One region of the Halomonas sp. AOP12-B1-6 genome, then DNA from elsewhere that is predicted to be linked to it. Evidence: predicted binding sites of a transcription regulator. Region 1 holds the regulator's gene; each other region holds the start of a gene.
What was found. The regulator LexA, encoded in region 1, represses DNA repair genes until DNA is damaged. The targets are predictions, from matches to a motif close to TACTGTNTANNTANACAGTA.
Positions count from the first base shown of each region.

Region 1 (10,207 bases):
TCACGGGCAATAATGGCGGCGTGGCAGGTACGCCCGCCACGATTAGTGACGATAGCCGACGCACGCTTCATGATCGGCTCCCAGTCTGGATCCGTCATGTCCGTGACTAACACGTCACCATCGTTAATCTTGTCCATGTCATCTGGGCTTAAAATGACTTTAACGGCACCGCGTCCAATGCGCTGCCCAATCGCCCGTCCGGTGATCAGCGTGCGGCCTTTCTCTCGCAGTTGAAAGCGCTCAAGCTTGCCGCCCTCCTGCTGGGAAACCACCGTTTCAGGGCGGGCCTGAACGATATACAGCTCACCATCATCGCCATCCAGTGCCCATTCAATATCCATTGGGCGCTGGTAGTGCTGCTCTATCGTCATTGCCTGACGCGCTAAATCCATTACCTGCTGATCATTTAGACAAAAACGCCCACGATCTTTGTGCGGAACATCGATAGTTTCTACCGACTTGCCGGCACTGGTTTCTTTTCCGTAAACCATCTTAATCAGCTTTGAGCCCAAATTGCGGCGCAGGACTGCGGGGCGACCTGCTGCTAACGTCGCTTTATGCACATAGAACTCATCCGGGTTAACCGCACCCTGCACGACCGTTTCGCCCAAGCCCCATGAGGCCGTTACAAACACGGCATCGCGAAAGCCAGATTCAGTGTCAAGAGTAAACATGACGCCAGCTGCGCCGGTTTCAGAACGCACCATTTTCTGCACGCCGGCAGACAGCGCAACGTTCTCATGAGCGTAGCCGCGATGCACTCGATAGGAAATCGCGCGATCATTGAATAAAGAGGCAAAGACTTCATGCACCGCGCGCTTAACATTGTCGAAGCCTTCAATATTCAGGAAAGTTTCCTGCTGACCGGCGAAGGAGGCATCCGGTAAATCTTCGGCTGTCGCCGAGCTGCGCACGGCTACTTTTAGCTGAGAATGTTGCGCCTGCAGCTGAACGTAAGCATCACGCAGCGCTGCTTCAAACGCTGGGGGCAGCGGCGTATCAATGATCCACTGACGGATATTGCTACCCGCTTCGGACAGGGCCTTAATATCGTCTACGTCTAAGCGAGCAAGCGTTGCATTAATGCGTTCATTCAGCCCTTCGTGAGAGAGAAATTCACGATATGCGTGGGCAGTAGTGGCAAAGCCGCCGGGCACGGTGACGCCAGCACCTGACAAATTAGAAATCATTTCACCTAGCGAGGCATTTTTACCACCCACGCGCTCGACGTCCGTCATACCCAGCTGATCGAACCACAGAATGTACTCTTCCACGTAACCCCCTCGCTCTTAGACGTCGACATGACCACTGATACAGTCACGAAAACCACGGACCATGAATTATTGACTGAGACACCGTAGCACCGCGCTCACGCATTCGCCATTGGTCTAATAGCGAAGGCAGTGGAGGATTTTTACAACAGCAAGCCGTTTTAGGCCAATTCTGTAGTCAGCGCTATTTTTGGCAGACTTTTTTGGCAGGGCCATTTTAGACAGGAGCATTGCGCACGTTGTGCTGTTAAACCGGTCAGCCCACAATAGGTGAATCACTCACAGGCGGATTTTATTATGAAGCGCACGGCTTTTTTTATTTCTGATGGCACCGGCATTACGGCGGAAAGTTTAGGGCGCAGCCTGCTAGCCCAGTTCAGCGATGTTGACATCAACATGCTGACAAAGCCCTATATCGATACGCTAGAAAAAGCACAGGCGCTGGCAGAGATTATTGAAGCAACGGCCAGTCGTGACGGTCAGCGACCTATCATCATTGACACCATTGTTGATCAACAAATTCGCAACGTTATTCGTCAGGCGTCGGGCTTTAAAGTGGATATTTTTTCAACGTTTTTAGAGCCTTTAGAACAAGAGCTGGACACCCACTCATCGTATAGCGTTGGCCGAACGCACTCGATTGGTAGTGACGATGTGTATATGGATCGCATTCACTCGGTGCACTTCGCGCTGGACAACGACGATGGCGCACGAACCCATCAATACGACAAGGCAGACATCATTCTGGTGGGGGTTTCACGCTGTGGTAAAACGCCGACCTCGCTCTACTTAGCGCTGCAGTTTGGCATTCGGGCCGCGAACTACCCGCTGACCGAGGATGATCTGGATGAAGACGGCATGCTAAAACTTCCCAAGGCGCTCGCGCCCCATCGACAAAAACTGTTTGGGCTGACCATTGATCCACGTCGTTTGGCCGCCATTCGCAATGAAAGACGCCCTAACAGTCGCTATAGTTCAATCGATCAATGTTTGCAGGAGGTAGATCAGGCGGAGTCGCTATATCGCACGATGCATATCCCTTTTATTGATGCGACACGCTTCTCAGTTGAAGAGATTTCGACACGCATGATTGCCGAAACTGGGTTAGCGAGGCGCTTTTCACCCCGCTAATATTGAATGGCGAATCGTCACATGCCTTTGGGTGCAAAAATACCCGGAGCGTTGCGCCAGTAGCCTTTATAGTCCATTCCAAAACCAAACACATAGCGGTCGGCCACTTCCAAGCTGCAGTAGTCGGCCTTTAAGCCGGGCACCGCTTTGCGATTGTGCTGTTTATCGACCAGTACAGCCGTCGTAACGCTGGCGGCCTTCGCTTCTTGGCAGTAGGCCAAGATACCGGCTAACGTTGCGCCTTCATCTAAAATGTCATCGACAATAACGACATGGCGTCCGGCCATAGGGACTTCCGGCGAGACGCGCCAAAAAAGCTCGCCGCCGCGCAGCTCATTGCGATAACGGGTGGCATGCAGGTAATCCACTTCTAGGGGGAACCCCAACCGGGTTAGCAGGTGGCCGGTGGTAATCAAACCACCATTCATTACGCAGTAAAAAACAGGTAGCTTATCGCCTAAATCTCGGGTGATCGCTTCCGCCATACGATCAAGCGCCCGCTCTACCTCTTGCTGAGAGATTAAGCAGTCGGCGTTATCCATTAACTCACGCATTGAGTCCAGTGACTCCAACGCTTCTTTATCCAACTTCGACATCTAACAACTCCGCGGCGGTTTAAAAATCGTCATATAGGTTAGCAAGTGCGCTTAAAGAGTACTGGCATTCGACTGGTTGGCCAGCGCTTCTAATTTAGCGTGGGTGCGACGCCAGCGCCCTAACGCGCTGAGTGCATCTAAATCTGGTCGTGCGCGGCTGTAACGAAGCTTGGCGGCACGCTTAGCGTCGATATCTTGGCAGGCGTTCATTACCTCAAGTGCCGCGACGCGGTCATTGCATACCAGCAGCATGTCGCAGCCTGCGGCTAAGGCTGCCCGGGCGCGATCCTTGGGTTCACCGGCTTCGTGGGCACCCGCCATGCTTAAATCATCAGAAAAGACGCAGCCCTTAAAGCCCATCGACTCACGCAGCATGCCTAACCAGCTAGGCGAAAAACCAGCGGGTCGGGAATCAAACGCGCTGTAAATAACGTGGGCGGGCATAATCCCTTCTAGCTGACCTGCCAGGTGATAAAAGGGCACTAAGTCATGCTGTTTAATCACATCAAGCGGCCGATCATCCACCGGCAGCGCGACGTGAGAGTCAGCAGCGACACTGCCATGACCTGGGAAGTGCTTACCGACAGCGGCCATCCCCGCCTCATGAAGACCTTGCACAAAAGCACCGCCAAGCACGGCCACTTGCTGCGGATCATGGCTGAAACTGCGATCGCCAATCACGCTTGATATACCGCTTTCAACATCAAGCACCGGGGCAAAGCTTAAGTCCAAGCCACAGGCGGCCATTTCCATACCCAGCAGCCAACCAGCATCTTTTGCCAACGCGAGGCCGTCTTCTGCGTTAGCGCTATAGCACTCGCCAATGCGCGCCATGGCAGGAAGGCGTGTCAAACCCTCTTTAATGCGCTGAACGCGCCCGCCCTCCTGATCAACCGCGATCAATAAATCCCCCCGCACGCGGCGAATATCACTACAGAGCTTGCGCACCTGGTAGGCGCTTTCGACGTTACGGGCAAATAAAATGACGCCCCCTACCGTGGGTTCAAGCAGCAAGTGCTTTTCATCGCGAGTTAATGCTTGGCCTTCAAGGTCAAGCATGACCGGGCCTAGAGGTTGAGTCATCGTGAGAAGTCCAATAAGAGGGGCAATGATTTTAGACGATCGTTTATCAGTGTCAAAGATGGGGGCATTTGAAGCCCGCCCCCAATACAGCTCAGCGTCGTTTAGTCAAAGCACTGCCTTTCTCCGTGCAACCAAACGGGGGTGCCGGGCAACGACAATGCAAAGATATGTAGCAAATCGCTGTTGCGTAGCCGAATGCATCCGTGCGAAGCGGCGACGCCCATCGGCTGATCGGTAGGCGTACCGTGCAGATAGATATAGCGCCGCTGCGAATCAACCTGACCGCCACGATTCACGCCTCTTTCTAACCCACAAAGCCACAGAATCCGCGTCAAAATCCAATCACGCTGCGGGTAGGCTTCGCCTAACGCTGGCGAGAATACTTCCTCAGTCCAGCGGCGGCCACGAAATACCGCATTCTCGGGCAAGCCACTGCCAATCGCGGCGCGCACATAGTGCCAGCCATGCGGCGTCTTACCGCTGCCATTATGCTCACCAACACCGGCAACGCCAGAAGAAATAGCGCACTCATGCAGCACTTTAGGCCCCCGCCAACAGCGCAGCAGCTGCTCGGTAGTATCTATCTCAAGCCAGATGTTCTCGGTTGGGGGTAGCTCAGCTAACCTTGGCGTTCGCATGGTGTCCTTCTTCTAAAGTTGGGGGTAGTGGCGCATTCATCGCAGCCACGACTACCGGGCGCAAGCGCCGGATTAAGTCCCGCACCGATACCTGCTCGTGGTAATCCTTTTCCGCAATATCACGCAGGGCATCAAGGCCTGACAGGGTGAAGATAACAGTGCCTAGCATGAAGTGTAGCCGCCAAAAGCGCTCTGCATCGGGCAGTTCAGGGGTTGCTTGGCGCACTAGCTCAGTGAAGCGCGTAAACACATCCCCATATTCTTGCTGTATATGTCGCCTTAAATGCCCTTGAGCCTGACTGTAGGCTAAGCCTAGCAGGCGCATAAAGACCTTCAAGCTATTACGCTCAGCGGGCACCGCAAGAACCGTCGTTGCCATAGTTTCAAGCAGCGTTTCCAGCGGTATCACCTGCCCATCATGCTGAGCCTCAAGCTCATCAAGCGCAGTGTGAAAACGCAGCGTAAAAGGATCCAGATAGCGGGAAAAAACAGCCTGAATTAAGGCTTTTTTGGAGCCAAAATGATAATTCACAGCAGCAAGATTGACGCGCGCCTTGCTAGTGATGTTGCGCAGCGAGGTTTCAGCAAAACCACGCTCTGCAAACAGCACTTCAGCGGTATCAAGTATACGGGTCACCGTATCAGATTGAGCCATGATGCTCTCCAGAGAAACAGGTGTTTAAAACATCGCAAAATACTATGCCATAACCTGGGTAGTCTCAACGCTTGATTTGTCACCACAATGCCTCGGCACTTATAAGGAAAAGCTGCATAAGAAAAAGCTTAGTTTCAAATCATTGAAGCTCCCAGAGCGGTAAATATTGGTATTGACAAGGCCATATACTGGACAGAGACACATACTGTATACTTAAACACTTACTGTTTAAGTTACCTTCATTTTATGACTGTCTATTCACAATTCTGGAGCTTGGTATGTCGCGTCCACTAACCGCTCGCCAACAGCACGTATTTGATTTTATTGTTAAAACCATGGGCGAATTTGGCTACCCTCCGACGCGCGCTGAGATCGCTAAAGCACTCGGCTTTCGCTCACCTAACGCCGCTGAGGAGCATCTACGCGCACTTGAACGCAAGGGTGTGATCCGCATCATTCGCAACACGTCACGCGGTATACGCTTGCCTAACCAAGAGCCTCAAGACGTATTGGACACATCTGTCAGTACGCTGTCTGCCACGATCGAGCCTGCTCAGGCGGGCCTGCCGGTCATTGGTGAAGTTGCCGCCGGCAGTCCTATTTTGGCTGCCGAGCATATCGACCGCTACTGCCCGCTGCCTGCTGAGTACTTCACCCCCAAAGCGGATTACTTGCTGCGCGTACGTGGCTTATCCATGAAAGATATCGGTATTTTAGAGGGTGACCTGCTGGCCGTGCACCGTACTGAGCGTGTCCGCGACGGTCAGATAGTCGTTGCCCGCTTAGATGATGAAGTCACGGTTAAACGCTTTAAGCGCCAAGGCCATCAGGTCACGCTGTTCGCAGAGAACGCCGACTTTGCGCCGATTGAAATCGATCTACGTTCCCAGTCGCTCGATATAGAAGGCGTTGGCGTTGGCGTGATTCGCGGCGGCAATGGCCAGGCGTTAGGTTAAGCCAGGCATAACGTCATTTATCAATGCCTTCATCAAACCTAATAGAGGTGGTCGCAAAAGCGGCCACCTCATAGCGATAAAGTAGCCTTATTGATAAGCCGCTTAGCTAAATACCACCGTTTTATTGCCATGGATCAGCACGCGGTCTTCTAAGTGCCAGTGTAAACCGCGTGCCAGTACCGCTTTCTCAACATCACGCCCAAAGCGCACTAAATCAGTAGGCGTATGGCAGTGGCTGACACGGTGGATATCCTGCTCAATAATGGGGCCTGCATCAAGCTCCTCGGTGACATAATGGCAGGTAGCGCCAATCAGCTTAACGCCCCGCTGGTAGGCCTGGTGATAAGGTTTTGCTCCCGCAAATGAGGGCAAAAAGCTGTGGTGAATATTGATCACTTTGCCTGAATAACGCGCGCACAGTTCGGGCGGTAGGATTTGCATATAGCGTGCGAGTACGATGCAGTCCGCCTGCGCGCTATCGATTTCAGCCTGTACCTTCGCAAATGATGCCTCTTTATCGTCAGGGTCTACCGACACGTGGTGGTAAGGAATTCCGTACCACTGCGTCAGCGAACGCAAGTCGTCATGATTGGAAATAACGCCGACAATATCGCAATCCAACTCCCCCGACTGCCAGCGATAAAGAAGGTCTACTAAGCAGTGCGATTCTCGCGACACCATCAGCACTACGCGCCGACGCTTTTGAGTATCAACCAATGCCCATTGCATGCTGAATTCTCGGGCTACCGGTTCAAAGGCGGCACGCAGCGCTTCTACCGAGATGCCTACTGAGTCTGCCAAGATTTCATAACGCATAAAAAAGCGGCCGGTCTCTAGGTCCGAATGCTGGCTGGCTTCAGTAATCGACCCGCCTTGCTGAGCAATAAAGCTCGACACGCGTGCAACAATACCCACCCGATCAGGGCAAGAAACAACTAAACGATAATAATGCGACATGTGGGCTACTCTTGACCTATTTCAAACATCACTAATGAAAAACTAACCGGATAAACCGGCTTAACAAACCATCACCTTGGCATGTTAACGACGCTGCATAGTGTATCGGAAGGACAACGATGATTGTTAGCCGCCCCTGCCTTCCCGTATAGTTAAGTCACTACTTTTTAGGCTTTTCATAACTGATGCATTCTTCACGCGTTCAAATTCGTCCCCGTCGTCGTCCACCGCTGCGCATATTGCCGCTGGGGGGATGTGGTGAGATCGGAATGAATCTAACGCTATACGGCTATGACAATCACTGGATTGCCGTTGATTGCGGCATGATGATTCGCCAGGATCTTCCTAACTCACCGCTTCAAGTACCCAACGTAGATACGCCGAAGGCGCTGGGGATCGTACCCAAAGCACTGTTTATCACCCATGGTCATGAAGACCACATTGGCGCAGTCGCTTGGCTCTGGCCCATGTGGAACTGCCCTATTTATGCCACGCCGCTGGCAGCAGGGCTACTCAGATTAAAATTCGCCGAACATCAGCTTAGCAGTGCGGCGATACACGTCATTGAGCCTGGCGAAGCTCTAGAAAGCGGCCCATTCACTCTACGTTATTTGCTTTTAACGCATTCCATTCCCGAAAGCTGTGCCCTGATGATGCTGGCCGGTGGCTACCGCGTTTTACATACCGGCGACTGGAAACTTGATCCCGAGCCGCTGATTGGCACGCCCATCAGTGCCGCTCAATTTAAAGCACTTGCCCCCATCGATTTAGTCGTCGGCGACTCAACCAACGCCCCTATGCCCGGTCACTCAGGCAGCGAGGGGGACGTCGCTCGGGCGTTAGCAAAAACGCTCAGCCGCTGCGAAGGCCGCGTCGTGGTCTCGTGCTTTGCAAGCAACTTGGCCCGCGTGCTTGCTATAGGCCGCGCCGCACACCAGTGTGGCCGGCGTATCAGCTTAATGGGCCGCTCGATGGAGCGCATGGTCAGCGTAGCGCGCGGGCTGGGATACATGGATGACTTACCGCCCCTGGTGCCCAATCACGACTTGGGCTACCTGCCGCCCGATGAAGTCGTCATTATTGCGACAGGCAGCCAAGGTGAGTCCCGGGCAGCGCTGCAGAGGCTGGCTCAGGGCCGCCACCCTTCTGTCGACTTACAGCCCGGCGATAACGTTATTTTTTCGGCCAAGGTCATACCCGGTAACGAGCGCCCTATTGATCAGCTTAAAAAGCGCTTAACCCAGCTGGGTGTACGTATTTACGACGAGGTGAATCACCCTGAGCTGCATGCGACCGGCCACCCTGCTCAAGAAGAGTTAATTAAGCTCTACCAGTGGCTGAAGCCTAAACACTTGATGCCTGTTCACGGCGAAGCAAGACACCAGCAGGCGCATCAGACAATCGCTGAGCAGTTGGGTATTAGCGCACCGCTAACGCCGGTCAACGGTGATTTATTACGCTTTGACAACTACGGCCTTCACTGTGAAGCACACCATGTGCAGCCACCCTGCATTGTTAATCAGAACAGCGTTGTTCCACACCCCGGATTAGATGCGGCCATTTCCACGGCTCGACGCGGTAGCCTATATTTAGCACTGCCCGTGACCATTAGCGATCACGGCTGGGCGCGTATTGGCCGCTTAATGCTAGATGCAACGAATGCCTGCCCGCTGGATGAAGACAGCTTTATTGACTGGCTTGATGGGCAGCTTGATGAGATTGCCGCCGACACGCTCGCAGATCTGCGACAGGCGCTGCAGCCACGCTTGATTCATTGGCTGGCAGATCATATGCAGCACATGCCTGACGTGCACCTGCAAATTACCGCGGCTGAAATGCAAGAGACGTCCTAGCAGACCAGCGTTCTTAATCGTTAGATTTTTTTCTGGGTAGCTAGATGTTTTTCCAACGCGCCACATCCTGTTGATCAGAGTGACGCTCTGCGACCCAATACTCGCCCTGTGCGGAATGCTCTTTCTTCCAGAAAGGAGCCTGAGTTTTTAGATAGTCCATAATAAAATCACACGCTTCGAATGCTTCACGGCGATGAGCGCTGGCTACAAGCACCCGCACAATTGCATCGCCTGGCTGCATATGTCCTACGCGATGAATAATACGCACAGCGTTTAGCGCCCAGCGCTGCCCGGCCTGCTCACCGATCGCCTCGAGCGTTCGCTCAGTCATGCCAGGATAGTGCTCAAGTGTTAAACCGGTGACATCGGGCGTTTCATTGAAATCACGCACCAGGCCCGTGAAGCTCACCACCGCACCAATATCGGTGCGCTCTGATAATACCTCATCATATGCGTAGGCCATCGAGAAAGGCGCTGCTTGAATGGCAACCTTAATATCCACGCTTAGCCCCCCGTGACCGGCGGAAAAAATGCCACTTCATCGTTATCGGTCACCAACGCATCATCATTCGCCATCACTTGATTGATCGCGCATAGCGTACGCTGATCGGCCAATAGGTTGTATCGCGAATCGCGTGCAGCCAGTGTCGCTTTTAATCCGTGAATATCACGGCTGGAAAGTGTATCCAGCCCCACGAAGGTCTCGCTCTCGCCGACGCGCTCGCGTAGCTCGGCTAAAAACTTAACGCACACGCACGGCGAAGGACAGCGCTCACTCACGCTGACTTCACCTGCAGAGCCCTCGCCGGTGACAATGGGTGCCTGCTCGCTTAAACGCTGGTAATTACCGCGTTGCCCGCCCTGCTTGCTATCGAGCTGAATGGCATCGATACGCATATTTTTATCGACCGCTTTGCACATATCGTAAAGGGTCAAACAGGCGACGGAGACAGCCGTCAGCGCCTCCATTTCAACTCCTGTACGGCCATTTAAGCGACACAACGATGTGACGTGAACACAAGATTGTGCCACATCAATTTCAAACTCAACCGATACCTTAGAGAGCG
Region 1 is NZ_JBQSYK010000005.1:291,849-302,055, reverse strand. It holds gene ppsA (phosphoenolpyruvate synthase) at 1-1,274, opposite strand, end outside; gene ppsR (posphoenolpyruvate synthetase regulatory kinase/phosphorylase PpsR) at 1,569-2,402, shown strand; gene ACT3TR_RS15705 (hypoxanthine-guanine phosphoribosyltransferase) at 2,420-2,998, opposite strand; gene nagZ (beta-N-acetylhexosaminidase) at 3,050-4,081, opposite strand; gene ACT3TR_RS15695 (L,D-transpeptidase) at 4,183-4,719, opposite strand; gene ACT3TR_RS15690 (TetR/AcrR family transcriptional regulator) at 4,697-5,374, opposite strand; gene lexA (transcriptional repressor LexA) at 5,653-6,330, shown strand; gene purU (formyltetrahydrofolate deformylase) at 6,433-7,287, opposite strand; gene ACT3TR_RS15675 (ribonuclease J) at 7,557-9,140, shown strand; gene moaE (molybdopterin synthase catalytic subunit MoaE) at 9,181-9,642, opposite strand; gene moaC (cyclic pyranopterin monophosphate synthase MoaC) at 9,645-10,207, opposite strand, start outside.

Region 2 (10,207 bases), on a different contig from region 1:
ATCATGCGTCTTTTGACTACTCAAAAAGAACGTGAAATCAAAATGACGCAGCTACGGGCGGTGTCTAGGTTAGAGAAAGTCGTCTTCCCGCTGATGCTGTTGATTTTGGTTGCGCTATTTTTACCCGATGCCGCACCGCTTCTGGGAATGTTTTGCTTTGGTAATCTGATGCGTGAATGTGGGGTGGTCGAGCGCTTGTCGGATACCGCGCAAAACGCGCTGATCAATATCGTAACGATAATCCTAGGGCTTTCCGTAGGCTCCAAGCTCATGGCCGAGAGCTTTCTGGCATTTGAGACGCTGGGAATACTGGGCTTAGGTATTGTCGCTTTTGGTATTGGTACAGCTGCCGGGGTATTAATGGCCAAGCTAATGAACCTAGTGAGTAAAATGCCCATCAACCCGCTCATTGGCGCCGCAGGCGTTTCCGCTGTGCCTATGGCGGCCCGGGTGGCTAATAAAGTAGGGCTTGAAGCCAACCCGCATAACTTTTTATTGATGCACGCTATGGGGCCCAACGTGGCTGGGGTAATTGGATCAGCGGTCGCTGCTGGGGTAATGATTAAATATCTGGGTTAATCAAGCTACGCGTATCAAGGTGCGTCATCAGACCGTTTTTAACGCAGAGTTGAAACATTAGCGATTAGAGCGCGGCATGCTGAAAATTTCAGCTGTCGCGTTTTTTATGGTGGGGCGGTATGAAACTCAATCGTGCTCTTCAAGCGGTTTTCCAGCGGCGAAAAGTCGAGCGGGCAGTCGCTTGGCCAGCCAACGGCTAAGCGGACGCCGTTTCCATCGTAATCGGCTTGCTCAATAAGAACGTCACGCTCTTCGCACCAAGCGCGAGCAATCGCTTCATGGGCAAAGCTCAGCCGTAGAGTGTAGATATCGCGCTCAATGACCTCGCAGGTGGGCAGTGTCTCAAGCGCATGGCTGACTGCCTGGGCGTAGGCGCGAGCTAACCCACCGGTGCCTAGCTTTGTACCGCCAAAATAACGAATGACGACACAGCCAACGTGGCCAAGCCGGCTACCTTGCAGCACCTGATACATTGGCCTGCCGGCGGTGCCGCCAGGCTCGCCATCGTCAGAAAAACCAATGAAATTCTGCTCGCCTGGCGGTCCTGCAATGTAGGCGGTGCAGTGATGGCTCGCATTAGGGTGTGCCGTTTTAGCGGCATTGAGTAGAGCAGTGAACGCATCAATGTTAGAGGCGTGACATATCCAGGTTATAAATTGGCTCTTCTCTACGTCAATGTCAGCCGTATGCCATATGGATGCAGGCAGATTGGGAACCCGGTAACGCATTAATGCTCCGTAATAGCAGACTTGCTCACATGAGGTTCAACACCCATCACCATGCCCAGTACCTGAATATCCCTATTATGCAAAAAGAGCGCTGGCTGAAGCGCATCTTCTGGCCATAGCTGCACGCCAGAACGGCTTATGGAGAGCTGCTTCAGCGCTATTTTCTGCTGATTGATTTCGGCAACGGCGGTTTCTGTTTGGGTGTCGTGCTGGTAGCGCCGAATAATAATGACATCGCCATCGAATAAGTTGCAATCGCGCATCGCATTGCCGCGTACTTTAAGCGCATAGGTATTGTGCCGCGTAACGTTAGACGTCAATGCATGAGGGCGCGGTAGTGGTTGCCTATGAGTGAGCGTAGCGGTAGATGCTGCCATTGATATCGTCATTTGGGAATCTCCATTGCTACGCCGGCTGGTTAGGCTTCGTTCATGCGTAGTGAACTTGAAAATAGCGACCTTAAACATTGACTGCAGGCAATCGCTTTAGCGGTGCAGGCGATGCTGAATCGCACAAAACATGTCTTTCCATACAGTGGTTTTAGTATAGGCCTGTTTTTGCATACAGTGCTAGTGGTAATTCGTCTTATTGATCATTGGAGTCCGTTGTCCACTGGTTGATGGCCGGTTGTGCAAGTGGCGAGAAAGGAGCTTTCCGTGTAGAGTTCGATGCGAAATCAATGTGCCTGGAGTGACGCTTGAGCCTGCATCTACAAGCCCGAGGACTTGGCTGTGAACGTGATGACCGCTGGCTATTTAAAGGGCTGGATCTGGATATTCATAGCGGTGAAGTCGTGCGTATTGAAGGGCCTAATGGCTGCGGCAAGACAACGCTGCTCAAGATCCTCTCTGGGCAGCTCAGCGACTATCAGGGCGCGCTTTTCTGGAATGGCACGGTAATGAGCAAGGCTCGTGACCACTTTCTTGCTAACCTGCTTTATTTGGGGCATGCCCCCGGCATAAAGTTGGGGCTTTCGCCGCTAGAAAATTTAGCGTGGTATCAGGCGCTGAGCGGTGAAAAAGACGACGAGGAAGAGCGCTTGAATGCGCTTGAAAGCACCGGGCTGGCAGGTTTTGAAGAAGTGCCTACCGGGCAGCTGTCGGCGGGTCAGCAGCGGCGAGTGGCATTGGCGCGGTTAACGCTGACGCCGCGAGCCCTGTGGGTATTGGATGAGCCCTTTACCGCGATTGATCGTAACGGCATTGCTGATCTTGAAAGACAGCTTGTTGCGCATGCAAAGGCAGGTGGCTGCGTACTCGTCACCACACACCACGATCTGCCCGCCTCGCCGCTGCTGAGGCAGGTAGCGCTGGGGTAGAAGGAGACCGCGTTGCATAGCACGTCCAATGGCTCTTCAGAAAGTCCTTCAAGCCGCCCGCTGAGCTACGCTTCCAGCAGCGCTTCACAGCCTTCAGCGCCTAGCTGTTTGGATAGTTCGGCGATCGGCCCAGTAGCGCCATTGCTCGACCATAAGGGCGGGCTAATGATTGCGGTAAAAGCCACGCTGCTGCGTGATTTAACGCTATTGCTTCGCCGTCGCGGTGACATTCTTAATCCTTTAGTGTTCTTTGCGCTCGTGATTACCTTGTTTCCAATGGCTATTTCGCCCGACCCTGCGCTGTTGGCAATTATTGCACCGGGCTTGCTCTGGGTGGCGGCGCTATTAGCCGCGCTGCTGTCACTCGATAGCCTGTTTCGCAGCGACTATGACGACGGTAGTCTTGAGCAGCTGTTGCTGGCCCCGCACTCGTTGGCCGCGCTAAGCCTAGCAAAAGTGGCCGTTCACTGGCTGCTAACTGGCTTGCCCTTAGCGCTGATAGCGCCGCTATTAGGCGTTATGCTGTCGTTGCCCACCGGCAGCTACGCCGTGCTAGCGCTGTCGCTTGCGCTGGGGTCGGCCAGCCTGAGTTTGATTGGCGCGATTGGCGCCGCGTTAACCGTCGGCCTGGCGCGCGGCGGCGTGCTGCTCTCGCTGCTGGTGCTGCCGCTGACGATCCCGGTATTGATTTTTGGGGTGGGCGCGGTGCAGGCGTCTATTGTCGGTAGCGGTGTTGCCGCACATTTAGCTATTTTGGGCGCGCTGCTTGCCGCCTCGCTTATGCTGGCGCCGTGGGCGATTGCCGCATCGCTGCGCATTAGTATTAACGGTTGAGGATAGAACACGCTATGTGGGCCTTTATACATAAGCTGGGATCGCCTCGGTGGTTCTATGGCATGAGTGCCAAGATGCAGCCGTGGTTTTGGGCTGCAGCGGTGCTGCTGTTGGTCGTTGGTTCACTATGGGGGCTGGCATTTGCGCCTGCGGATTATCAGCAGGGCAACAGCTTTCGGATTATTTATGTACACGTGCCGGCTGCTTTTTTAGCCCAATCTATTTTTATCGCTATGGCCGTGTCGGGCCTGGTGTTTATGGTTTGGAAAATTAAAGTGGCCGACATGGCGGCGACAGTGATGGCGCCGTTCGGGGCGGTGATGACCTTTGTGGCGCTGTTTTCCGGTGCTGTGTGGGGCGTGCCTACCTGGGGTACCTGGTGGATGTGGGATGCGCGGCTCACCTCTATGCTGATTTTGCTGTTTCTGTATATCGGGGTCATCGCCTTACGCAGCGCGTTTACCCGGCGCGATAGCGGGTCCCGTGCAGCCTCGGTGCTGACGATGGTGGGTGTCATCAATATTCCCATCATTAAGTATTCGGTTGATTGGTGGTATACCCTGCACCAGACGGCTTCATTTACGTTAACCTCGCGCCCGACCATGCCTACACAAATGTGGCTGCCGTTGGTCATTATGCTGTTGGGTTTTTACTGCTTCTTTATTGCGATAACGCTAATGCGCACGCGTAGCGAGATTCTACGGCGAGAAGCCAGTAAACGCTGGGTGCAAGAGTTGCTGACAGACCCGATGTTGAGCACTGCAACGAAGAAGGCGCGCTAATGGCATTTACTTCCTTTTCTGACTTTCTCGCCATGGGTGGCCATGCACCTTACGTTTGGTCTGCTTGGGGTGTCACGGCGCTGCTGCTGCTCGCCAGCGCTTGGCATGCGCGCCTTGAACAGCGTCAATTGCTTAGGGTCTTGAGACGGCGCGCCAGGCGCTCGAAAGGAGTACGTCATGACGCCTAAACGAAAACAGAAACTGTGGGTTATCCTAGGCTTGGTGTCGCTGGCGGCGATCGCCGTGGGGCTAACGCTGTACGCGCTGCGCGCTAATATTAATCTGTTTTTTAGTCCGGTACAGATCGCCCAGGGTGATGCCCCCATGGCGCGACAAATTCGTGCCGGTGGGATGGTCAAAGAAGGTTCGGTGGCTCGCGATCCTGACAGCCTGGACGTCGAATTTACCGTTACGGACTATGTCGATGATCTTCAGGTCGTTTACAGCGGAATTTTGCCCGACCTTTTTCGTGAAGGCCAAGGCGTGGTAGTGGTGGGTGAGCTTCAGGCCGACGGCCATTTGTACGCCGATAAAGTCCTCGCTCGCCATGATGAAAATTACATGCCGCCGGAAGTGGCCCAGGCGTTGAAAGAGGCGGGTTATTCGCCTGCCGACTATCAGACCAGTGCCGCCGACAAGTAATGGTGCGATTGCGCCTGCTTGCCAACCAGCCAGTGCCAATTCGGAGTGCACATGTTCATCACAATGATTCCTGAAATTGGCCACTTTGCGCTGATTATTGCGCTGCTCATGGCGGTGGTGCAGGCCGTGATGCCGCTTGCCGGCGCGGCGACGCGGCGGCCTCTATGGATGGCCTACGGCCAATCGATGGCGGCGGGGCAGTTTTTGTTTGTCGCCATTGCCTACGGCTGTTTAACCGCAAGCTATATGCTCGACGATTTTAGCGTGGCGAACGTGGCCAATAACGCCAACTCGCTGCTGCCCTGGTATTACAAATTCAGTGCGGTATGGGGCAATCATGAAGGCTCGGTGCTGATGTGGAGCTTGATGCTGGCAGGCTGGGGGTTTGCCGCGAGTAGGTTCACCGGTAGCCTACCGCGGGATATGGTTGCCCGAGTGATGGGCGTAATGGGCATGGTTTGCGGTGGGTTTTTATTGTTTATTCTGATCACCTCTAATCCCTTCGAACGATTGCTGCCCAATATGCCGCCCGATGGCGCTGATCTGAATCCGCTGCTGCAGGACATTGGGCTTATCGTTCATCCGCCAATGCTTTATATGGGCTATGTGGGCTTTTCTGTGGTGTTCGCCTTTGCCATCGCGGCGCTGCTGGGCGGTCGACTAGATGCGGCCTGGGCTCGCTGGGCGCGGCCTTGGACCAATGTAGCGTGGGCATTTTTGACCGTAGGAATCGCGCTGGGCAGTTGGTGGGCTTATTACGAGCTTGGTTGGGGTGGCTGGTGGTTTTGGGACCCCGTTGAAAATGCCTCACTGCTGCCTTGGCTAACCGGTACCGCGCTGGTCCATTCGCTGGCGGTGACCGAGAAACGCGGCTCCTTTAAAAGCTGGACTGTGCTGCTGGCGATTGCGACCTTTTCGCTGTCGCTGATGGGGACTTTTCTAGTGCGCTCCGGCGTATTAACCTCCGTGCACGCTTTCGCCAACGACCCCGACCGTGGGCTCTTTATTCTGATTCTGTTAGCCATTACGGTAACGCTGTCACTGCTGCTGTTCGCTCTGCGCGCACCGCGTGTGAGCCATAGCATCGGCTTCAACTGGCTCTCCCGAGATGCGCTGCTGCTGATCAATAACGTGTTTCTCGTCATTATGACCGTGACTGTTTTACTCGGCACCGTTTACCCGTTGATTCTAGATTCTCTCAACCTTGGAAAAATCAGCGTGGGGCCGCCTTACTTTAACGCGCTGTTTGTGCCATTAACCGTGATGATGTGTGTGTTTATGGGCCTTGGCTCGGCCGCCCGTTGGAAAGGTATGGCGGCTAAAGACCTTATCCATAAGCTTTGGTGGGCGGGCGCTGCGGCGCTGATCATTGGGGCAGTAATGCCGCTGCTATATCGCGGCGAGTGGAATCTTTTGGTCTCTCTAGGCATTGTCTCTGCGCTGTGGGTTGTGCTGCCGATACTGCGCGATATCGTTGATAAAACCCGTCATGCCCGCTCGTTTTCTGCGGGGCTACGCAAGCTTTCACTGTCCTACTGGGGCATGGTGCTGGGCCACGTGGGCGTAGCTGTCACCATTGTTGGTGTGACCGTTGTTTCTAACTACAACATTGAACGCAACGTGCGCATGTCGCCAGGCACCACGGTAGAAGTAGCGGGCTATCAGTTCACCATGAGCGAACTGACCGAGCGTCACGGTGCTAACTTTTTGGCCGATACTGCGATAATTCAGGTGCAGCGCGGCGAGTCAGGGCGCCGCTTCACTATGCGCCCTGAAAAGCGTCTTTATCTAGCGACGGGTATGCCGATGACCCAGGTCGCCCTGCGGCCGGGGCTATTTCGCGACCTATACGTGGCAATGGGCGAAGACCTGGGCGACGGTAGCTGGGCAATGCGTGTTCAGTACAAGCCGTTTGTGCGCTGGCTCTGGCTGGGCGCCTTATTGATGGCCTTTGGCGGAGTGCTTGCAGTGCTCGATAAGCGCTATCGCCGTGTCGCCATAGCGCGTGATATACCCGCTTCGACCGCCCAGCGCTATGCTGCGCAGAAGGTCACACTATGAAACGACGGTTACTGCTATTACTGCTGCCGCTGTGTTTTTTAGGCTTAGCCCTGTTCTTTTACAAAGGTTTGTCGCTGGACCCTTCGCAGCGCGATTCAGCGCTCATGGAGCGGCCGTTCCCAAGCTTTGAGGCAGTCACGCTGCGCGATGAACATCAGCGCGTTGACCAAACGCTGCTGGAAGGCGAGGTGACGTTGGTGAACGTCTGGGGCGAGTGGTGCCCGGCGTGCAAGCAAGAGATGCCGCAGCTTTTAGAGTTAGCGGATCACGACGTTCGTATGATGGGCGTCAACTATCGTGATATCCGCGAGAAGGGCTTAGCGTTTCTCAACGAATTTGGCGACCCGTTTGAGGCCAATATTTTTGATCCCCAGGGCGAGCTAGGCTTTGATCTTGGCGTTTACGGTGCGCCGGAAACGTTTATTGTCGATGCCAACGGTGTGATTCGCTATCACCACAAAGGCTATATATCACCGGATGACGTGCGCGAGCGGATTCTTCCGGAGGTGGAAAAATGGCGTTAATGCGTGCCGTTGCAGCAATGCTGATAATGATCGTCGCCTCTAGTGCGGCGGCGGGTGGAATTGAGCTGCGTCAATTTGATGACCCGGTGATGCAGGCGCGTTATCACGATTTAACCGCCGCCATGCGCTGCCCGCTGTGTGAAAACCAGGCCATCGGTGACTCTAACGCGCCGATTGCCGCAGACATGCGCGATCGCGTTTACCAGCTGCTGCAAGAAGGCCGGTCGGATATCGAAATTGTTGATTATATGGTGCAGCGGTTTGGTGAGTATATTCTGTACAATCCGCGCTTAGAGAACCGCACGTATCTGCTTTGGGGGTTGCCCATTGCGCTGGTAATGCTGGGAGCGCTGGTGGTTTTACTGATGATCCGCGCCCGCCGTAATGCCTCTTCCAAAGCGCTAAGTGCGGAAGAGCGCCAGCGTGTTGAAGCGCTGATTAACCGTAAGAGGCCTTCATGACGCTGCTTTGGATTGCGATTGCCGTTTTATTGCTACCTGCGCTATGGCTGTTAGTATCGCCGCTCAGGAATGCGCGTGCACTGCATGAGCAGCAGCGCCAGTTTGAAGCCAACGACGTCTCCGACGAACAGAATGTCGCTATTTTCAAGCGTCGTCTTGCCTCGCTAGAAGCTGCACATGAGCGTGGCGACATTGATGTCGAACGCTTTGAAGAAGACCGTTTGGAGCTAGAGCGTAGCCTGCTGGAAGACACTGCCGTGCGCGAGCAGCGCCCGCTTAAACCTGCCCACGCCGGGCGTTTAGCGGTGCCGCTGATAATGGTAGCGGTGGTGGCGGTTAGCGTGGTGTGGTATCAGCACAAGGGCGCTGAAGGCGATCTAATACTTCTGGCGGTGCGGCAAGCCGTGCAGCAAGACCCGGAAGGGTCGCTTGATATGTATATTGAGCGTATGCAATTGCAGGCGGAACGCCAGCCGAACAACCCCAATGTGTGGGGCACGCTGTTTCCGCTTTATCGCGAAACGGGGCAGATGCCTCAGGCCGTTGGTGCCTTGGAGCGCCTGATTGAGATTGAAGGGCGTCTTCCACCGCTGCTGGCTCAGCTCGCACAGATTCGTTTTTTTATGGCCGGGCGAGAGCTTACCGATGAGGTACAGGCGCTGGTCGATGAAACGCTGGCCAAAGACCCGAATGAGCCCACCGTGCTAGGGATGTTGGGTCTGCACGCCTTTGATAATGGCGATTACGAACAAGCGATTGACCGCTGGCGCCGCGCGGTCGCTAATAGTGCCGATACGGATACCGCCGCCTCGCTGCGAGAGGCTATTCGCATCGCCCAAGAGCGCATGAGTGCGGCTTCCGAAGGGCCTGAAGAAAACGTCGACGAAGTAGTGAACAGCCATGCACTTAAATAGCCGTTTGTTGAGCAGCCCTGTTTTGAATAACCAAGGCGTGGCCTCGCTATGCGCTTAACCTCCATACGCTTAGTCGGCTTTAAGTCCTTTGTCGACCCTGTGACGGTGCCTTTTGATGGCAATATGACCGCCATCGTAGGGCCCAACGGCTGTGGAAAATCCAATATTATTGACGCCGTGCGCTGGGTGATGGGCGAATCTTCGGCGAAAACGCTGCGCGGCGAATCCATGGCCGACGTTATTTTTAACGGCTCGACCGGCCGTAAACCTATCAGCCAAGCATCCATCGAGCTCAAATTTGATAATCGCGACGGCGGCATGGGCGGTATCTATGCCCAGTATGCTGAAATTGTCGTTAGACGACTCGTAACCCGCGATGGTCAGTCCAACTATTTCTTCAACGGCCAAAAGTGCCGGCGTCGGGATATCGCCGATCTGTTTATGGGCACCGGCCTGGGGCCGCGATCCTATGCGATTATCGGCCAGGGCATGATTTCGCGCCTGATTGAAGCTCGCCCCGATGATCTACGTTCGACGCTAGAAGAAGCCGCGGGCATCTCCAAGTACAAAGAGCGCCGCCGGGAAACCGAAAACCGCATGCGGCGGACCCAGGAGAATTTGGAACGTCTTAACGATATTCGCGAAGAGCTGGATAAACAGTTAGATCGGCTTAAGCGCCAGGCTGAAGCCGCCAAGCGTTATCAAGAGTTGAAACAGCTGGAGTATCGTCTCAAAGGTGAGCTTGCGCTATTACGCGGCCGAACTCTGCGCGTCGAACAGTCACATCAAGAAAATCGCGTTCGCGAGCTGGAAATCGCCGTTGAAAAAGATGTCTTTGGCGTTCGCCAATGCGAAACACGGCTGGAACAAGCCCGCGAGCAACATGACGAGCTATCTGAAGTACTCGATCGTCATCAGCAGCAGTTCTTTGAAACTACCACGCGCATTGCTCGGCTGGAGCAAGACCAGGCCCACCGCCGCAGCCGTGAAGCGCAGCTGGCCAGCGATATCGCCACCGCCCGCGGTGAGTTAGACGAGCAGCGGCGCGTTAGCGAAGGTGATCAGATTCGCTTAGCCGCGATTGATGAACGCTTTGACGATTTGCAGCCTGAACACGACGCATTGGAAGAGCAGCTTGAGCGCCTGGAGCAATCGCTGGCCGATGCCTCTCCAGCGCTGGAAGCGGTCGAGCAGCAGTGGGCCGACGCTGAAACGCGCTGGCGCGATGCCAGCCGCGATGCTGAGCGAAGCCAGGATCAACTGCGGGATCTTGAGCAACGGATTCAGCGCTTGCAGGCTGAAAACCAGCGCCGCCGTCAGCAGCGCAGCGAGGTGGCTGATCTCACCGAGCTGCGCGATGAGCA
Region 2 is NZ_JBQSYK010000001.1:814,194-824,400, reverse strand. It holds gene ACT3TR_RS03700 (sodium ion-translocating decarboxylase subunit beta) at 1-579, shown strand, start outside; gene ACT3TR_RS03695 (IMPACT family protein) at 684-1,307, opposite strand; gene ACT3TR_RS03690 (LexA family protein) at 1,307-1,696, opposite strand; gene ccmA (cytochrome c biogenesis heme-transporting ATPase CcmA) at 2,005-2,625, shown strand; gene ccmB (heme exporter protein CcmB) at 2,791-3,459, shown strand; gene ACT3TR_RS03675 (heme ABC transporter permease) at 3,474-4,241, shown strand; gene ccmD (heme exporter protein CcmD) at 4,241-4,429, shown strand; gene ccmE (cytochrome c maturation protein CcmE) at 4,419-4,883, shown strand; gene ACT3TR_RS03660 (heme lyase CcmF/NrfE family subunit) at 4,935-6,944, shown strand; gene ACT3TR_RS03655 (DsbE family thiol:disulfide interchange protein) at 6,941-7,468, shown strand; gene ACT3TR_RS03650 (cytochrome c-type biogenesis protein) at 7,459-7,929, shown strand; partial or broken gene ccmI (c-type cytochrome biogenesis protein CcmI) at 7,926-8,801, shown strand; gene smc (chromosome segregation protein SMC) at 8,892-10,207, shown strand, end outside.
Region 2: a site for LexA is predicted at 1,857-1,876, ahead of ACT3TR_RS03690 (LexA family protein). Genes of this name have one in related genera too.

Region 3 (10,207 bases), 240 kb from region 1:
TTCCCTTGAATGATCCCTTGCTTTTATTCTCCGGCGGTCCTTACCGCCGGTTTTTTTTGCCTGTCTGTTGGCTTTCCAGCGCGTTAGTTACCATCGTTGCAATGAACACCTACCCGCTGCGGTCAATATGCCGCGAGCGCTTTGATTAGAGGGATGTTATGCATCCAGTGATGCTTTTACCCGATCACGCGGATACCAGCGAACTGCGCCAAGCATTATGGCGCCATCGTATTGGTCACCGGATTACCGACGAGGCCGACGGCCAGCTATTATGGATCGCCGACCCTCGCCAGCAGGGTGAACTCACCGCGCTTGTCGAACAGTGGAAACAGGGTGAACCTCTAGCGCTTCAACAAACGACTAAGCACCCGCGTTCTATGGCCCATTCTTTTGCATCGCTGCGCCAAGTGCCGGTTACCTCGCTGATGATTGTTTTTAGCCTGGTGGTGTTTGCCCTGATCGAAGTGTTGGGCAATCAGCTAATCGTTGCCTTAACTATTGTGCCCGTTGGCATTTCTGGTGGTGAGCTGTCGTTTGGTAACCTGTCGCAAATGCTTGCCTCAGGACAAGTTTGGCGATTGCTATCGCCGGCCTTTCTACATTTTGGCTTGATGCATCTCATCTTTAACTTGATGTGGGTATGGTACTTCGGTCGTCAGGTTGAAGCCTTGCAAGGCAGCCGTACCATGCTGTTGCTGCTTATTGTTGCCGGTATCGGTGCGAACATCGCTCAATATATGACCGGTACCGTGCTGTTTGGCGGTATGTCAGGCGTGGTGTATGCCTTGTTAGCGCATGTTTGGCTAATGTCGCGGCGAGTACCCCAAAGCGGCTTTTTTGTGCCCCAAATGTTAGTGGTATTTATGCTGGGTTGGATGGTATTTACCATGACAGGGGTAGCAGGCAGCGTTGGCTTTGGCAATGTCGCTAATGAAGCGCATTTGGGCGGGCTACTCGTGGGCCTTGTCACAGGCTGGTATTATTCATCCCGCCGTTTGAAAAATAGTTAAGAGGCCTGCAATGAGCGAAATGACCTTCGATAAAATGATTAATCAAATGACCCCGGCGATCTATGAGAGCCTGAAACAGGCGGTGTCGCTGCGCAAGTGGCCCGATGGCCGCCGTCTAACGCCAGAACAGACCGATCTGTGCTTGGAAGCCGTGATGCGTTTTGAGGCTGAAAATAACGTGCCGGAAGAGAATCGGGTGGGGTATTTAGAGCAGCGCACCTGCGGTGCGGCGGCGACGGGCGCAGGCGTAACGCCAGAAATGGCTGGCTTGGCTCGGGATGCAACGCGTGATTGAAGCGGCAGTGCAAGGCTGTTTAAGTAAAATGGCGGTCGCGGTACCAGGCCACCAAGATGACCAAGTGGTCTACCATTTACGTGCCGGTGAGCACCGCGTTGCGCTTAATGAGCGCATTGGTGAGCTGATCAGCCTACGTTGGACAGGCGCCATTGCATGTACTCACTGCGGTCGAGCCACGAAAAAAAGTTTTGCTCAGGGCCACTGTTATCCGTGCTTCAAACGATTAGCGCAGTGCGATACTTGTATTATGAAGCCGGAAACCTGCCACTTTTTTCAAGGCACATGTCGCGAGCCCGAATGGGGCGAGCGCCATTGTTTTCAGCCTCATACGGTGTATTTGGCCAACTCTTCCGGCCTCAAGGTAGGCATCACGCGCAAAACACAGATGCCTACCCGTTGGTTAGACCAAGGCGCGATTCAGGCGCTGCCTATTCTTGAAGTGGATACTCGCCAGCAGTCAGGGTTCGTCGAAATGCTGTTCAAAGAGCAGGTTTCAGACCGCACTAACTGGCGCGCTATGCTTAAAGGTGATATCGACGTAATGGATTTAAGCGCCGAGCGTGACCGTTTGCTTAGCCTGTTGTCTGATGGCTTGAGCCAGCTACGTGATACTCATGGCGTGGACGCTATTCGCACGTTAGGCCAGCCAGCGCATCATTTTCACTACCCGGTTAGTGTTTTCCCACAAAAAGTTGCGTCGCATAACTTTGATAAGCAACCGCTGGTGGAAGGCGTGCTACAGGGGGTTAAAGGACAGTATTTGATACTCGATAGCGGCGTGATTAACCTGCGTAAATTCACGGGTTATGAGGTTCAAGTGAGTTAGGTTGCTACGCTAACCTGTATAGCCAAGCACTTGTTTTAGCCGCTCAGCATGCGTGGCTACCCAGCAGGGGTCAATCGCGCCCCAATCTCGAATCTGGTAACGGCCAATGTTATGGCGTTGGCCGTCATCTTTAGTAAAGACACACTCAATATCCAGTTCGGCAAGTGATGCTATCGTGTCCTGAGCAGTGCGTCGCGGCATGCCGGTGGCCTCTATTATGGCAGGTACACTGGCAATGCCCTGTTTGATCAAATGGGCCACGTATAAACGTCTATAAAAGCTTGATTTAGTTTTACTAAGGTCGGGCATGGGGCTTCCTTGGTAGCAAACGTATTGGCGTTGCTAGCTAGCTTAAATGAATAAATCCCCTTGCGCCCGTGGTGGACGAAAATCGCGCGTGTTTAAGCCCTGCTCCGTGCGATCCTGCAGCTTCCATTGGCGGCTGGCGCGAGCGAAGCGTTGCGCGATCAAATCTGCAAAGACGCCTTCACCGCGAAAGCGTTTACCGAACTGAGCGTCGTATATCTTCCCGCCCCGGCATTGGCGCATTAGGCTCATGACTTTAGCGGCCCGCTCTGGGTAGTGTGTTTCCAACCATGCTTCAAACAGCGGTGCGACTTCATAGGGCAGGCGCAGCAACATCCAGGCCGCGGTGCGTGCACCGGCGCGGCTGGCCGCTTCCAATAGTTTTTCGATTTCGTGATCAGTAAGCCCTGGTATCACCGGCGAAATCAACGTTCCCACTGGAATGCCCGCCGTATTCAGTTCACGTATCGCTCTCAAACGTGCCTGGGGCGACGCCGCACGTGGCTCTAAGGTGCGTTTTAAGTTGGCATCTAGGCTAGTTAAACTGACAAAAACACGTACTAAACGGTGCTCGGCCATCTCGGCCAATAGCTCTAAATCACGCAGCACTAAGGTGCTTTTAGTCACAATTGTGACGGGGTGGCGGCATGCTAATAGTAGTTCCAACAACCGGCGGGTGGTTTGTTGGGTAGCTTCTAAGGGTTGATAACAGTCTGTATTGCCAGAAAGATTAATTGGCCTGCACACATAGTTGGGGTGGCAAAGCTCCTCCGATAATTGCTCAACCAAACCGCTGCGGGCAATCAGCTTGGTTTCAAAATCTAACCCAGGCGATAGGTCCCAGTAGGCATGGGAAGGTCGTGCATAGCAGTAAACACAGCCATGCTCGCAGCCACGATAAGGGTTTAACGAGCGATCAAAGGGTAAGTCCGGCGATTTATTCCACGACAGCGCACTCTTGCTCACTTCTTCCCGCACTTCCGTGGCAATGGTCGTGGAGGTTTCCTCGCGCCACCAGCCGTCGTCGTCTGCAATGCTTTGGGTTGGCGCGAAGCGATTGTGCGGATCATACGTTGCGCCGCGGCCCTTGTAGGTAGTTGGCTGGAAAGGCTGGCCAAGAGATGCCATGCTTTCACCCCTTTAGTGATTTTATATACAGTAGTTGCGGAGTGAAAAGAAATCAATAGCCATCCAGTTGTTGAGCGAGTGATAAAGTGAACAAGGCGCTACCTAAGGCCCTATTACGACGTTAAGGTATTTGCAGGAACTGACTGTTAACGCGTTACTGAGGAAGCATTATGTCGAAAGTAGTCATCGTGACAGGAGGAAGCCGTGGTATTGGGGCAGCGACCTCATTACTGCTAGGCGCTAAAGGCTATGCGGTGTGCGTTAACTATCTTACTAACCAAGAGCGAGCACGTGAAGTGGTTGATTCCATTATACGTGGCGGGGGCAGGGCCTTTGCTTATCAAGCCGATGTCAGCAAGGAAGCCGATGTCATCCGCTTGTTTGATGCGGCAGAGGCTCACTTTGGCAGTGTGACCCACTTGGTTAACAATGCGGGTATTTTGTTTACGCAATCCAGGTTTGTTGATATTGACTTTGAACGCTTCAAACAGGTGATGGGTAGTAACGTGGACAGCTGTTTTCTGTGTTGCAGAGAAGCTATCCGACGCTTTGGGCAAGGCAGTGCGATCGTCAATGTCTCTTCGCGTGCCTCACAAACAGGCTCGCCCTTTGAGTACGTTGACTACGCCGTCTCAAAAGGAGGCATGGACACGCTGACTAAAGGCTTATCTTTAGAAGTTGCCGCCTTGGGTATTCGTGTCAACGCCGTTCGCCCTGGATCTATCTACACTGATATGCATGCCGATGGGGGCGAGCCAGGTCGTGTTGACCGTTTAGCACCGCAGATTCCTATGCAGCGTGGCGGTACCGCTGAGGAGGTGGCGAATAGCATCGCATGGTTGCTTTCGGAGGAAGCTTCTTATGTGACGGGATCATTTATTGATGTGGCGGGCGGGCGGTAACACTCCCGCACTGGCTACAGTATTATATAGTGTGGATTAGCCCGCATCTCAACAACCGGGAGGCTCATGTGAAAATCTTCGTTCCGCTAACGATTACTTCAATTTTGTTCATTTCGGGCTGTGCAAATTCAGCCCAAAATCAAGTTGATGCTCAAGCATCTGCCGCGACACTTCCAGAATCTATTATGCATAGCTATGAGTGCGAGAGCGGTGAAACGATAGCCGCCGCCTACCCCTCAGCAGACACGGCGAGAGTGCAGTACAAAGGCCGAAGCTACAGTATGCAAATTGCAGTTTCTGGCAGCGGTGCGCGTTATGTGAGTGACGATTTAGAGTGGTGGACAAAAGGCTCTGGCTCAGGGTCTGAGAGTATACTGCTCAGCCATCTGGCTGACGGCACTTCTGGTGACATTATCGAGCATTGTGCCGTGCCCTGAATCCGTCTAGCAATTCATTATGTTACAAACCACCAGCGCCAGCTTGCCGCACATATAATGCCAACGGCAATTGATGCTAAAGGACTTTTTAAGATAATAGCGACAGCACCTGCCATTAAAGCGGCAAACCGGGTTCCTCCGTCACCATGCACAATGATGGGGGTGATGATGGCAATAAGCACCGAGCTAGACATGGCATCAATAAACAGGCGAATGTTAGGGCTTAATGGTATACGGGCCATAATGAGGAGCCCCAAAATTCGAGACCCGTAGCCTATAGCTACCATCATCATGATGGCTAATAGCGATTGCCATAATGGTGATGAGCTCACAAAATACCCGCCTTATACCAGCGTTTGGGAAGTAATATGGCGACCATTCCTCCTGTCAGTGCGCCGACCAGTACATGTAGATAGGGCGGTAGCCACCAATAGGCTAGCAGCGCACTGAGGGCTGCTGCTAACCATGGAAGAATCATTACTAGCTTTGGGTTACCACCTATCACGATCACAAGCAGAAAACATAGCATGATCACGTCAAGACCAAAGCGTTCAGGTTGATGGATACCACCGCCAAATGCCAAGCCGATACCCGTACCTATTACCCAGGCAGTCCATAACGCGATACCTCCTCCTAGGAGAATGCCAATATTGCGCTCTCCGCGCTGATATTCGCCCAGTGCCATGGCCCAATTGGAATCCGTTAACATGAAAATGACGCCAAATTGCTGCAGTAGAGGTAATGGTTTGAGCCAAGGATAAAGCGATGCACTCATTAATAGGTGTCGGGTATGAATGGCCATGGTCGTCATTGCTAGGGCCAGAAGGGGCAGCGGCGTTGTCCATAGTTCAAGTGCCGCAAACTGTGAGGGAGCAGCAAATACAAACATGCTCATTAATATCGCTTCCCAATGAGTGATGCCTGCATGGATAGCTGCTACGCCGAAGGCTAGGCCAAAGGCCACCGTGAAAGTGGCCAAAGGCAGCATCATGAGAATACCTCGCCATGTACCCGCCATATCCAATTTTATTTTATTTTCTCTTTTATTCATAAGCTTACTAGGCATCTTTTGATAGTGAATAATAAAAACAAACAGTCGTGCTTGTTTTTATTATTCTTCGCGTTTAGATTTAACAGCACACATACACCGCTAGGCAATGTGTTATTAAAAATAATGAAATAATATAACACTAAAAAAAGCCGATTAATTCGGTCAGGAGACTGATATATGAACTTCAAGCGCAATGTAATAACACTGGCGGTAACAGCTTTAGCTTTACCTGTAACAGCTAGTTCTACTCAAGCTTCAACTTCATTTATTGCCAATTCGTTTTATGATCAACAACACCCTTTCTCTCGTTACGGCTATATCGAATGGGCAGAGATGGTTAAAGAACTGTCTAACGGGGAGCTTCAACCCGAGGTGTATACCGGGACTGTACTGCTAGCACCTCGTGCTAATTTGCAGGGCATTCAGGATAATATCGTTCAGGTGGCGCATCATGCTGCTATTTTTACTCCGTCTGAAATGCCAGTAGCGAATGCCGTTCAGGAGCTGGGCTTTAACTACGATGATCCGTTAGTCAGCATACTGGCCGTTACCGATTTCAGCCTTAACAACCCCATTCAACTAGCCGAATGGGAAGGCCTGAATATCGTTTATCTCGGCGCCTACAGCACCCCGCCTTATGTCATGTTCTGCCGCGAACCGGTTCGAAACCTTGAAGAATTACGCGGTAAACGGATCCGCACTGCGGGCTCAACGGTGTCTGCCTGGGTCGAACAAGCCGGCGGCACGCCTGTCAATGTTCCTTCGAGTGAAATGTATAGTGGCCTTGATCGAGGCTCGCTGGATTGTGCAACCAACGCGGCTAATGACTTGATTGATCGCTCCCTATGGGAAGTGGCTGAGCACACCACGCTGCTGCCCACCGGCATGTACTGGTCCGGCCCTCAGTGGGGCTTCAACGAAGATTTCTGGTCAAACCTTAATGACGAGCAGCGTGATGTGTTCAAAGAAGCTACCGCTCATGCAATGACGCGTATGGTTGTGCAGTATATTAATGCGTCAGAGGCAGCTATCGAAGAAGCGATCAAGCTTGGCAATAACATCTATGAGCCGGAAGAAGATCTAATGGCATCTGTGGTGGCTTTCCGTGATGAGGCATTGGCAAATGTTTACGATAAGGCCCGTGATCAATACGGTGTGGAAGATCCAGAAGCGCTAATTGATGATTTCCTCGCCACTTACGAAAAGTGGGAAAGTTTACTCAGCGACGTTGATCGTAATGATGAAGGGGCGCTTGCCGAGCTAGCTATGCAAGAAATTTATAATAAGCTACCCGCTGACTACGGCATTTATTAATTTTGGCCGTCATTGGCTGCCCTAATGGGCAGCCAATGCTAATACGATAAAAGGGTGCGCTATATGACTAAACGACAAAATCAGGAAGAGCGCTCACGTCATACCCAGGCTCGCGTTATACAAGCGACTATTGAATGCATTCTTGAAAATGGTATCCGTGCTACATCGACTGTTGACATCGCTCGTCAAGCTGGCGTTTCTCGCGGTGCTCTCGTACATCACTACCCATCCAAAACGCTGTTAATGCAGTCGGCGCTTGAAGACCTGCTAAGCAGAGAGGTTGAGAGCGTTCGAATCATGGCTAATGGCATCAAAGAGGGTGCCTTGGATTTTGATAGTCTATTAAAAGCCTTGCATGAGCACTTCAAGGGCGACCTGTATATGGTGACGCTAGAATATCTTACCAATGCGCGAACTGACCCTAACTTAATGAAAGTTCTAGCTCCATTAGGGATCAAATTCAACACGTCACTTGAATATATATGGGAGCAGTTAGTCGCTAGTGCTGAGCACACTTCTCATCAAAATCGTGTCGCCTTGAACGCCACTTTATGCATGATGAGAGGGATGGGTGCACAGAGCATTTGGCGTGATGATCCTGAGCTTTATCGTGATATGTTGCTGTTTTGGAAGGAAACTCTTATGAAGCTTGGTTTCTCGACTACAGATTCCGAGAGGGGCAGAACAGCATGATCGCGAACAGTATTGAACGCTTATCCCAGTGGGTCGCTAAGAGCACGTTGGTACTCGCTGCTTTCTTTTTAGTACTAATGGCACTGCATGTCTCACTTGATGTCGGACTGCGCTATTTCTTTGGAAAATCGTTTGCCGGCACGCTGGAGTTCGTCTCTTTCTACTATATGGTCGCGGTGATTTTCCTGCCAATTGCTTACGTTGAATTAAAACGCGAGCATATTAGCGTTGATGTTTTTGTGGGCAGGTGTTCGCCTACTGTACAGCTAGCGTTTTACCTCTTTGCCGGTGCTCTGGGCCTTGTGTATTTTGGCATGCTTTGTTACCAGAGCTATCTCGATGCAGTTCGTGCCACGGTTCGTATGGAAACTGCCATGGCCAACTTCACGTTCTATTTGTGGCCTAGTCGTTGGGCATTACCCGTCGGTTTTGCCGCCATGTGTCTGGCCATTCTCGCCAATATGATAAAGGCAGTGCAGCAACGCCAAGCGCTGTAGGAGCTAATCAATGACTAACATCGAGATAGGTGTGGCGGGTATCGCCATCGCCTTGGCCCTGATCGCCCTGCGGGTGCCAATCGGCATTGCCCTTGGCCTAGTATCGATTATCGGTATAGGCGAAATGACCAGTATGCGCGTGGCATGGGGGATGATTTCTGCCACTCCTTTCGATTTTGCAGGCACTTGGGAATTAACCGCCGCGCCTATGTTTTTATTCATGGGCTATTTGTGTACCACTACCAATATGACGCAAGGCTTATTTCAGGCCATGCGTCTTTACCTAGCGCGTCTTCCGGGAGGCTTGGCCGTTTCCAGCGTGATGGCCTCTGCCTTTTTTGCGGCTGCGTCTGGCTCTAGTGTAGCAACATCCGCGGCCATGTCGCGCATCGCTGTACCCGAAATGCTCAAACACAACTACGACAAGGGGCTTGCCACCGGCACCGTAGCTGCTTCTGGGACACTGGGTTCGCTGATTCCACCAAGCGTATTGCTGGTGCTTTATGGTGTTTATGCCCAAGTGTCAGTCGGCCAGCTGTTTATGGCAGGCTTCATCCCAGGCGTAGTTTCTGCGCTGTTATATATCGGCATGATTATGGTGAGGACCAAGCTGAATCCGAAGCTCGCGGGTGATACTGATATTCGCTCGACGTGGAATGAAAAATGGGAGGCGTTCAAACATATTTGGCCACTGCCATTGCTCATTGGCTCCGTGCTTGGGGGGATCTTCCTGGGAGTCTTTTCACCTACCGAAGCTGGAGCGGTAGGAACTACCATTGCCGCATTAATTGCCTTGGCTCGACGTACCCTGACCCTTGAAGCTGTTCGTGAAGCCGTTACGCAAACCGCAGTCAGCACGGCGAGCATTTTCATTATCTTGATTGGGTCGCTCTTTTTTACCCGTTTCTTGGCCATGAGCGGTGTACCTGCTGCATTCGCTGAGTTGATTCTGGGTGTCAGTACTGAAACATGGTGGATCATTCTGGCGGTAGCGCTGATCTATCTTGTGCTCGGAATGTTTATCGACTCAATTGGTCTGCTGCTTCTAACGCTGCCGCTGATACTCCCTTTGGTCGAAGGTGCAGACCTTAATTTGATTTGGTTTGGCATTATCGTGGTTAAGCTCCTGGAAATCGGGTTAGTGACTCCGCCCATCGGCCTTAACGTTTATGTCATCAAGGGTGCCCTGGGCAACAGCGTTACGCTTAGCGAAGTTTTTAAGGGCGTGAGCTGGTTTATCGTCATGGACATCGTCGCACTATTACTCATCGTATTGATTCCCGCGCTTTCGCTTTATCTTCCGCAGAAAATGTTCTGACGCTTTCTCAATAAGGAACACACATGACAGCAATTCGTTTTATCAACGCCAACGTTATCGATTCACGCAACGGTAAAGTGCTCCCTAATCATCAGGTGCGTATTAAAGATGGCCGCATCGACGCGGTAAGCGCAACGCCGCTTGAAGGCGACGACGATCAGGTGATCGATGTCAAAGGGCGCTATTTGATGCCGGGCTTGGTGGACTCCCACGTACACGTAACCGCTATCACGCCCAACTTTGCGCTCCTAGGCACGCTTTCGCCGTTTTACGTGGGCGCCAAGTCTAGTGAGCTGCTTGAAGCCATGCTGATGCGCGGCTTTACCACTGTGCGTGATGCAGGTGGCGCGGATTACGGCCTTGCCAAAGCGGTAGACGAAGGGACGCTGGCCGGGCCACGCATCATGTACGCTGGGCGAGCTCTCTC
Region 3 is NZ_JBQSYK010000005.1:52,251-62,457, forward strand. It holds gene ACT3TR_RS14485 (rhomboid family intramembrane serine protease) at 159-1,010, shown strand; gene ACT3TR_RS14490 (YeaC family protein) at 1,021-1,305, shown strand; gene ACT3TR_RS14495 (DUF2797 domain-containing protein) at 1,289-2,134, shown strand; gene ACT3TR_RS14500 (winged helix-turn-helix domain-containing protein) at 2,144-2,443, opposite strand; gene ACT3TR_RS14505 (PA0069 family radical SAM protein) at 2,486-3,568, opposite strand; gene ACT3TR_RS14510 (SDR family oxidoreductase) at 3,739-4,470, shown strand; gene ACT3TR_RS14515 (MliC family protein) at 4,539-4,907, shown strand; gene ACT3TR_RS14520 (AzlD domain-containing protein) at 4,925-5,200, opposite strand; gene ACT3TR_RS14525 (AzlC family ABC transporter permease) at 5,236-5,898, opposite strand; gene ACT3TR_RS14530 (C4-dicarboxylate TRAP transporter substrate-binding protein) at 6,292-7,272, shown strand; gene ACT3TR_RS14535 (TetR/AcrR family transcriptional regulator) at 7,336-7,965, shown strand; gene ACT3TR_RS14540 (TRAP transporter small permease subunit) at 7,962-8,462, shown strand; gene ACT3TR_RS14545 (TRAP transporter large permease) at 8,473-9,780, shown strand; gene ACT3TR_RS14550 (amidohydrolase family protein) at 9,804-10,207, shown strand, end outside.
Region 3: a site for LexA is predicted at 3,582-3,601, ahead of ACT3TR_RS14505 (PA0069 family radical SAM protein). Genes of this name have one in related genera too.